DNA from 4 places in the Actinoplanes sp. NPDC048988 genome. Region 3 is predicted to be linked to each of the others. Evidence: riboswitches for the same ligand, from Rfam matches in the RefSeq annotation. Region 3 holds a riboswitch; each other region holds the start of a gene.

Region 1 (2,192 bases), on a different contig from region 3:
GCGCCTGAACCGCTCCCGCGGCCGGCATCCCCATTGACGCCGGCCGCGGGAGTGGCGGTCAGGCCAGGCGGCGGACCACGTAGTTGGCGTTGAAGATCTTGCGCTTGCTGATCCGGGCGCCGGTGTGGGGCGAGTCGTACATGTACCCGTTTCCGGCGTAGACGGCGGCGTGGTAGCCGTACGAGCCTCGGCGCGAGATGAGCAGGTCACCGGGCTGCTTGGCGCCCTTGCTGATCGCCCGGCCGTACCGCTGCTGGGAGTTGGCCTTGTGCGGCAGCTTGACGCCGACCGACTTGCGGTAGACGTACATCGTGTAGCCGGAGCAGTCGAACCGGTTGGGGCCGGCCGCGCCGTACAGGTAAAGCTTGCCGACGTGCCTCTTCGCCTCGGCCAGGATCTTCGCGCTCCGGCCCGAGGAGACGCGGACGACGGTCACCTTGAGTTTTCCGCCGGTGCGTGCGGCGAAGGCGCTGTTGCCGCTGTAGACGGTGCGGAAGTAGCCGGTGACCTTCGGCGCGGGGGTGAAGGCGACGGTGCCCTTACTGGTGAGCTTCTTCGCGAACCAGGTGACCCACTTGCCGTTGCGGTACGCCTGGAGCCGCACCGTGCCGGAGTTGACCGCGGCGCCGTTGGCGGGGTTCCGGTAGGAGACCGTGATCCTCGTCGACCGGCCCATGGCGATGGTGCGGGCGCTGATCGCGGTGCGGATCGAGACCTGTTTCTTCGCCGCGGCCACGGCCGCGAGCTGTGCGGTGGAGATCGGTGCCGCCGTGGCGCTGGAGGCGGCGACCAGTTGCCCGGCGCCCAGGCTCAGCGACAGGGCGATGGTGCCGGCGGCCATGCGGCGCCGGCTCGAACGTTGTTCGTGCACGGTAGGGAGATCCTTCCGGCACGCCTGCGAGGTTAGCTGTCGGGTTCGGGCGGGAAGGTTGCCCGGCCGCGCGGAGCGGCTTCACCCCAAGGCCCACTGCGTACGTGAGCCGATGGTGGTTCCCCCGTCCCTGCCCCGGATGCCTTCATGGTGTTCTGAACGCTCATGGTCGCGGCGATCGGCCCGGGCAGGGCTCGGCGTGAGCCGGATCGACGCGAGTCGGCCAATGGGTGCGGCCGGCCTCACCTTGCTACACCCCGATCTGCCGTTCCCGTGACGAAGGCGGAATGACCCTCAGTAGTTGGCATGCTGAGCGCCGCCCCCTTTCGCCGGTTCCATCGGAGTTTCGGAAACGGATTGTAGCTGTCTGACTACGGTGCGCTTATCCGACTCGGTGAAATAGCGCACATGATTTTTTGGCCGACGGCGCTGGTCGTTCGGCCTGTTCGAGATCGTTCCGAACAGTACGGGCCCGGCCCGAACACTAGCCGGGCAGTCGATCAAGCGGCTCCACTGTGCACGGCGCGCAGAACGCGGCCATGACGATCGGGGACGGAGTGCCATGGCCGCCGGACGACGAATTCTGGGCTTGTTCGCGTCGATGTCGCTGACCATCAGTGGGGCGGTCCCGCTCCACCTGGCCGGCGAGCTGGAACGCGGGCCGTCCGTCGTCTCGATGCTGGGATCGCTGAAGGCGTACTTCCAATCCCCGCCGACGGTGGCCGCCAAACCCGTCCCGCGGCAGCTCGACGGGGGGCCGCTGCGGGCCGGGCCGGCCTCCGCCGCCGACACCCGGGCCGACGGGGGAGCGGGGCGTAAACCCGGCAAGGGCGTCGGCGCTCTGCCGCCCGCCAGCCGGCCGCAACGGCAGGTCGAGAAGTCCACCAGCCCGAAGATCGTCGCCCGCGGGGCCGCCGCCGCGCTCGCCGCCGCCGGCAACGTCGCGCCGCAGATCGACGCCCAGTACCCCGGCACCGGTGCCACCGTGCCCACCCTGACGCCGGAGCTGATGGTCACCGGCAACGATCCCGACGGTGGCCCGAACGCCACCACGTACGCGTTCACCGTCACGAACGCGGCCGGCACGGCCGTGGCCCAGTCCGGCACCCGGTCGTCACGCAGTTGGACCGTGCCGGCCGGGGCGCTCAAGTGGGGCCAGACCTACACCTGGACGGCCACCGCGAGCGACGGCGCGGCCGTGAGCACGTCCCAGGAGACCAACGCGCTGCTGCCCCGGTTCCCGCAGTCCCTGATCACCATGAGCCTGTCGCAGAACGGCGATCGCGGCTTCGACCCGGACACCCGTAACTACACCACCACG
Region 2 (2,192 bases), on a different contig from region 3:
CGCGGGGTGGCGGGGCCGAGGCGGGGCGAGGAGGTCGCCACGAGGCCCAGGCGGTGCTGGTGAAGGCGGCGAAGGGGGTCGGTGCCTCATCGCGGGAGTACGGGAGGGCGGCTCAGGTGGGCGGGATTGTCAGGGGCCGGAGGGGAGCGACTTCGGATCCGCCCTGGGTGGAGGGCCGCGGAGCGGCCTGCGTGAGGGAACGCACCGGCCGGAACTGGGGCAGAGGGCGTGAGGGCAGGCCTGGGCCGTCCCTGCGGCGGGGGCTCTTCGTCAGTTCCGTATCTCTGAAGGAAGCGCGGGAGAACCGCCCGGAATGCGCCCGGGAAACGACAGAGGGGCGCGACCGAAACCGGTCGCGCCCCGCTGAGGGACTGTCGTGTGCCGTCAGACGAGGCGGCGCACCACGTAGTTCGTGCTGAACATCTTGCGCTTCGAGACGCGGGCGCCGGTGTGCGGCGAGTCGTACATGTAGCCGTTGCCGGCGTAGATGGCCGCGTGGTAGCCGTAGGAGCCGTTACGGAAGACGATCAGGTCGCCCGCCTTCTTGGCGCCCTTCGAGACCGAGCGGCCGACCGCCTGCTGCGAGTTGGCCTTGTGGGCCAGGTTCTTGCCGGCGGCCTTCTTGTACACGTACTTCGTGAAGCCCGAGCAGTCGAAACGGCTCGGACCGGAGGCGCCGAACTTGTACAGCGCGCCGGTGTGGGCCTGGGCCTCGGCGAGGATCTTGGCGCCGCTGGCGACGACCTTGATCGACTGACGGCCGCCGACCTGCGGGGCGAACGTCGAGGTGCCCAGGTAGACCATGCGGAGCGTGCCGGTGACCTTGGGCTGGGCCCACAGGGCGACCGAGCCGTTCTTGTTCACCTTGCCGGCGGCCCAGTTCTGCCACTTGCCGTTGCGGAGCGCCTGAAGGCGGACCGTTCCGGAGGTGACGGCCTTGCCGTTCGTGGGGTTGATGTAGCGGGCGGTCACCTTGACCTTGGCGCCCCACGCGAGCGTTCGCGTGCTGACGCTGGTGCGGACCATGGGCTTGACCTTCGCCGCGGCCTTCGCGGTGGCGACCTGCGCCACGACGGGGGCGGGGGTTGCGGCGTGCGCGGCCGGCGTGGAGACCAGCTGGCCGGCGCAGAGGCAGAGACCCAGAGACAGCGCGAGTTTGCCGGCACCGGCGGACATGCGGCGGCCACGGCTCGAACTGTGTTCGTGCACGGTAGAGATATCCCTCCGGCACGCCTGCGAGGTTAGCTGTCGGGTTCGGGCGGGAAGGCTTGCCCGGCCGCTGGGAGGCGGCTTCACCCCAAGGTCTCTCCGTGGCCGCCACCGGAGCGGGTGGCGCGGAGGAGACCGCTATTTGGGTCCCCCGTCCCTGCCCCCGTATGCCTTTGTGGTCGTACATGGTGCTCGTGGTCGCGCTGCCTGGCCCGGGGCAGGGCTCGGCGTGAACCGGGCGGCGCAAGCTTCCAGCGGGTTGCTGTCGGCCCAACCTTGGTACCCGAGATTCGGCCCGAGCGGCAGAATCGGTTCAGTAACCGAGAGTAGTTGGCACATGAAGGGCTGTCCGATTTGTGACCAGCCCATAACTTTTGCCAGCACCGCTCGTGATCAGCCAAATACAGTTCGTCGAAGGTTACGGGTGAATCAGAACACATAATTGCTCGTCACCGGCCGGGTGACGGCCACCCGATATTCACTCTTCCGCCGTCGTAATCGTCCCTACCGGGCGAAACCCGCTCCCCCGAACAGCCGGCAGCGTCGACAACTCGACGTGACATCGCGTTCCGGTACCCTCGTCGCCGTGACGGACGGGAAGATGCCCCTGCGCGCCAAGGTCGCGACCTCCGTGTCGAAGACCGCGGCGGCGCTCTCCAGGGCCGCGGGACGCGGCGACGGCTCGGTCATCGGCGGCTGGATCGGTCTGAAGATCGATCCTGAGCTGCTGAGCCACTTGGCGACCGGACGCGCGATCGCGCTCGTCTCCGGTACCAACGGCAAGACCACGACGACCAGGCTGGCGGCGGCCGCGCTCGGCGTCCTGGGGCCGGTCGCCACCAACTCCTTCGGCGCCAACATGCCCACCGGGCACACGTCGGCGCTGGCCAAGGCCGGCCAGACGCCGTTCGCGGTACTGGAGGTCGACGAGCACTATCTCCCCCGGGTCATCGACGAGACCAAGCCGAGGGTAGTGGCCCTGC
Region 3 (2,192 bases):
CAACGACCAGTCGCAGGCCCGGCCCTTCGGGTGCTCGAACGGCCCACCGTCGCGGTGACAGCCCACGAACCTGTTGAAGCCCGCCTTCTTCGTCTCTTTGTACATATTCAATGTACGGGCGGTGATGCATCCGCTGGTCGTCGGATCTTTCACGGTGCACGACTCGGGCGAGAAGCCGCCTTCGGAATTGCGCGGCGCGGGTTTGGCCTTCGGCGACTCGGCGAGGACGTGGCCCTGCGTGAGGCCTTCGCCGCCGACCAGGTTGAGGGCCTGGCTGGCCGCCTCCTTCTGCTTCTTCATCGCGACGAGGTTGGTCTGCTGCTTCTTGACCTCGGCGTCCAGTGCCACCTTGGACTTCGTGACCTCGTCGATCGCCTTGTTCAACTCGCCGAGCTTCCGGTCGTGCTCGGTGTTGATCTCCTCGAGCGACATGGCCCGGGCCAGGAAGTCGTCCGAGCCCTTGCTGCTCAGCAGGAAGCTGGCCGCGTTGAGCTGGCCGAACCGGTACTGCTGGTTGGCGATCGCGTTGACCTCGGGAATCAGCGCGTTGCGGCGGGCCTCAGCCGTCTTGATCTTGGCGGCGAGAGTCTTCTGCGCGGCCGTCGACTTCGCCACGGCGCCCTTGGCCTGGACGAATCGGCGGTTCGAGGACTCGATCAGCTCGTCGAGAGTCAGGTTCTGTTTGCCGGCCGACTCGTCCGGCGCCGCTGACGTGCCGTCGCCGGGCTCGGCGTAGGCCGGAGATATGGGTGACGCCAGGAAAGCGACAGAAACGATCGGCGCCAGGGCAAGCATCAGCCACCGGCGGGGTCGTACGGTCATGCAGGTTCCTTCCGGTTAACCGCCGACCGGGTTAGCTGACGGGTTCGGGACGGAAGCGATCCCTACCGCTGACGCGGATGCACCCCATGACTGACCTGGTTCCCCGGCTCGCCTCACGGCGATTGGGCGGTGGCCGCCGGCACCTCGGGGGCGGTGCCTGGTTAGGCGGACCGGCGGTCAGTTTACCCGAGAACAAGAGAGGCTTCAGGCCTGGCAAAACGTTATTCGCGTAGTCCACCTGTGACATTCAGTAATAGTGGCTACTGTGCGTCGCCATTCAATTGCTTCGCGTGCGATAACTGTCGATCGTTCGATGTCTTCGGTATGGTCGGTGCCGGTCCCCACCCCCCGGGGATCGCCGCCTAATCGTTTCCGGACGAGCCGGGGAACCAATCTTTCCGGGGTGAATCCGCGCCAGCGGTAGGGATCAACTTCCGTCCCGAACCCGTCAGCTAACTCGGTCGGCGGCCGACGGAAGGAACAGGTGTGCGGCAGAAGACTGTCCGGCGACGACTGGCAGCCACCATGGCGATGCTCGTCGCGATCTTTGGTCTCGCGTTAGCGGTGGCCGGCCCGGCGTCGGCCGCGCCGGGCGACACGGGCGACGACGGCGAGGGCGCCCCCAAGACCCTCATCCAGCAGCTCGAGGCCGCCTCCAAGGGGTTCGTCGAGGCCAAGGAGGCGCTGGACCGCTCGCGCAAGCGCCAGACCGAACTGGCGGCCAAGCTCAAGGAGCTCGACAAGCAGCTCGCCCCGCGGCAGGCGGCACTGGACGAGCTCATCCAGCAGTCGTACCGCACCGGGCGCCTCGGCCCGATGAGCGCGCTGCTGTCGGGTGGCTCGTCCGAGGGCTTCCTCGACCGGGCCGAGACGCTCGAGACGATCGCGGTCAAGGAGAACACGGCGGTGGCGGCGCTCAAGAACACCCGCGACGCCCAGCAGGCCGCCAAGGTCGCCATCGACACCGAGGTGCGCAACGAGCAGAAGCAGGTCGCGCTCATGGCCAAGCGCAAGGTGCAGGCCGAGGCCGCTCTGAAGGCCGCCAACACCGGCGGGAACGACAAGACCGGTCAGGACGCGCCGCAGGCCGGCGACAAGGCCGTCAGCTCCTCCAGCAAGCAGAAGGCGGGCGCGGCGCCGCGCGACTCCGACGGCTCGCTGCCCTCCGAGAGCTGCTCCGAGCCTGATCCCACCACGAGCGGGTGCCTGAGTCCTCGGACGCTCAATGCCCTCAAGCAAGCGCAAGCGGACGGCTTCACCCGTTATGTCGCCTGCTTCCGCGAGCAGAACAGCGGTGAGCATCCCAAGGGCAAGGCCTGCGACTTCGCCGCCGACAAGGACGGCTTCGGCGGCGTCGCCACGGGCGCCAG
Region 4 (2,192 bases), on a different contig from region 3:
ACGAGCATGTGACGCCGCTGCTCGACACCGTTGCCGACGCGACCCGGGTCAGCCGGCGCCTGCTGCTGGGGTCACTCTCGGCGGGGGTCGCGCACGCGGCTCAGCGGGCCGCCGCGGTGGCCGGGGTGCCGCCGGGGGAGACGACGGGCCGGGTGCTGCGGACGCTGGGGGTGGCGGGGCTGGTCGAGTGGAACGCCGAGCGGGTCCGTCGCCGCACGTGCTGCCTGGCATTCACGATTCCGCATCAGCGGCTCTGCGCGGACTGTTCGATCCAGCGGCGCTGAACCGAACATGGGAGCGCTCCCGTATGGGTACCAGGGAGGCATGCTCATGGCGTTGTTGTTGGATCTCGCGAACATCCTCGGTGGATTGCTGCTGGCCGCGGCCCTGCTGCGGCAGATTCCCCGGGTGGGCGGTGGGGTGGGCGGGTTCGCCGACAAGGTGGCGTGCTGGGGCTGGGTGGTCGGCGTCGTCGCCCTGGTGGCCGGCGGCTACTACCTGCTTGTGCACCTGTTCGACGGGCCGCACGTCTTCCACTTCGAGGTGGTCGGTATCGCCGTCGGCGTCGCGCTGCTCTGGGACCGCCTGACCGGTCGCAAACCGGTCGAACCGGGCGCCGCGCCGTTCGGCCGGGGACTGCTGCTGACGATCTTCGGTCTCGTCGCCATTGTCGTCGGGCTGCAGGGCCTGGTAACGCCGGACTGATCGTGCCTGGTCGCGGCCTTGATCGTGGTGGCCCACATAACGGGACGAAATCGGGCACATTCCCGGCCTGGGCGTACTGAGAACAACGTCACGATCGCCCTTCGGGCCTTTGCCGACCGTCGCCGGGCGTGGTTACGGTCGGCCGGTCCCACGATCGTGGGCACCGCGGGCGGAACGCCGAGTCCTGCCGCCGCCCGACGGAATTCAACTCAGGCATGGAGCGGGGGACCCACACGTTCCTCGGCACGCCCAGCGCGTGCCTCGGGGTGAAGCCGCCACGTGCGGCCGGGCACCTCAGCCCGAACCCGACAGCTCACCTCGTAGGCGTGGAGGTTGTTCTTCCATGGCACAGACCCGTAAGCACACCATCGCCCTCGGCCTGACCACCGCCGGCGTGGCCGGAGCGTTCGCCCTGTTCGGTGCGGCCCAGCCGGCTCAGGCCGCGGGCAGCGTCAACTGGGACGCCGTCGCCCAGTGCGAGTCCGGCGGCAACTGGAGCATCAACACCGGCAACGGCTACCACGGTGGCCTGCAGTTCACCAAGAGCACCTGGAAGGCCTACGGCGGCGGCAAGTACGCCAGCACCGCCGACAAGGCGAGCCGCAGCGAGCAGATCCGGATCGCCGAGAAGGTCCTCGACGGTCAGGGCATCGGCGCCTGGCCTGTCTGCGGCAAGAAGGCCGGCTCGTCCAAGAGCTACAAGGGCCACAACACCAGCGGCGCTTCGGAGACGAAGAAGTCGTCGGTGAAGAAGAAGTCGACGAGCACGCACAGCAGCCACAGCACCCACAGCACGCACAAGAAGTCGACCTCGACGACCCACAAGTCGAGCGCGAAGACGACGTCGACCCACAAGTCGACGACCCGGACCAGCGGTGACTTCTACGTGGTCCGCGCCGGCGACACCCTGGCCAAGATCGCCAACCGCTACCAGATCGAGGGTGGCTGGGAGCGGCTCGCCGAGCTCAACAAGAGCATCATCGACGACCCGAACCTGATCTTCCCGGGTCAGCGCATCGCGATCTGAGCGATCTCCCCGAAAGTGACCCGGCGGCTCGCCCGGACCTCGGTGTTCCCCCGCACCGGGGCCGGGGCCGCCGCCAGCACCGCGGCCGCCTGCGATTCCTCGCGCAGGCTGCTCGCGGCGCGCCGGGCCAGCGAGGTGTCGTGCCAGGCCGTGGCCTCGGCCTCGACGGCCAGGTCGTAGCACTGGCGCAGCCACGCGGCCGAGGCCCGCGCGATCACCAGTTCCTGGTCGACCGGGTGCAGCCGCGCGTCCCAGCCGTTGCGCCCGGCGATCGCGTCACCCAGCGCCGAAGCCGGGAGCTCGCCGCGGCCGACCGCCGCCGAGACGGCCTGGTGCAGGAAGCGCTCCCGCGCCGCGTACTCCTCGCAGGTCCGCACCGACCACGGGGTGCCCCACGCCGCGGCCGAGGCCGCGCTCCGCACCCGGGCGTCCGCCTCCAGCCACGCGTCGTACGCCGTGT

Evidence for each region. Region 3 has a riboswitch for cyclic di-AMP ahead of ACGFJ7_RS38595 (hypothetical protein). Riboswitches for the same ligand answer to the same signal wherever they lie in the genome.
Region 1: linked by a shared signal. The riboswitch ahead of ACGFJ7_RS28530 (NlpC/P60 family protein) and the one ahead of ACGFJ7_RS38595 (hypothetical protein) in region 3 are both predicted to bind cyclic di-AMP.
Region 2: linked by a shared signal. The riboswitch ahead of ACGFJ7_RS24690 (NlpC/P60 family protein) and the one ahead of ACGFJ7_RS38595 (hypothetical protein) in region 3 are both predicted to bind cyclic di-AMP.
Region 4: linked by a shared signal. The riboswitch ahead of ACGFJ7_RS18570 (transglycosylase family protein) and the one ahead of ACGFJ7_RS38595 (hypothetical protein) in region 3 are both predicted to bind cyclic di-AMP.

What each region holds. Positions count from the first base shown of each region.
Region 1 is NZ_JBICTW010000010.1:183,681-185,872, forward strand. It holds gene ACGFJ7_RS28525 (MsnO8 family LLM class oxidoreductase) at 1-8, shown strand, start outside; gene ACGFJ7_RS28530 (NlpC/P60 family protein) at 59-871, opposite strand; cyclic di-AMP (ydaO/yuaA leader) riboswitch at 879-1,025, opposite strand; gene ACGFJ7_RS28535 (LamG-like jellyroll fold domain-containing protein) at 1,434-2,192, shown strand, end outside.
Region 2 is NZ_JBICTW010000008.1:18,232-20,423, reverse strand. It holds gene ACGFJ7_RS24690 (NlpC/P60 family protein) at 385-1,176, opposite strand; cyclic di-AMP (ydaO/yuaA leader) riboswitch at 1,216-1,401, opposite strand; gene ACGFJ7_RS24685 (MurT ligase domain-containing protein) at 1,811-2,192, shown strand, end outside.
Region 3 is NZ_JBICTW010000018.1:141,848-144,039, reverse strand. It holds gene ACGFJ7_RS38595 (hypothetical protein) at 1-822, opposite strand, end outside; cyclic di-AMP (ydaO/yuaA leader) riboswitch at 826-961, opposite strand; cyclic di-AMP (ydaO/yuaA leader) riboswitch at 1,172-1,305, shown strand; gene ACGFJ7_RS38590 (hypothetical protein) at 1,309-2,192, shown strand, end outside.
Region 4 is NZ_JBICTW010000005.1:142,843-145,034, reverse strand. It holds gene ACGFJ7_RS18580 ((2Fe-2S)-binding protein) at 1-284, shown strand, start outside; gene ACGFJ7_RS18575 (hypothetical protein) at 331-705, shown strand; cyclic di-AMP (ydaO/yuaA leader) riboswitch at 891-1,046, shown strand; gene ACGFJ7_RS18570 (transglycosylase family protein) at 1,049-1,732, shown strand; gene ACGFJ7_RS18565 (hypothetical protein) at 1,714-2,192, opposite strand, start outside.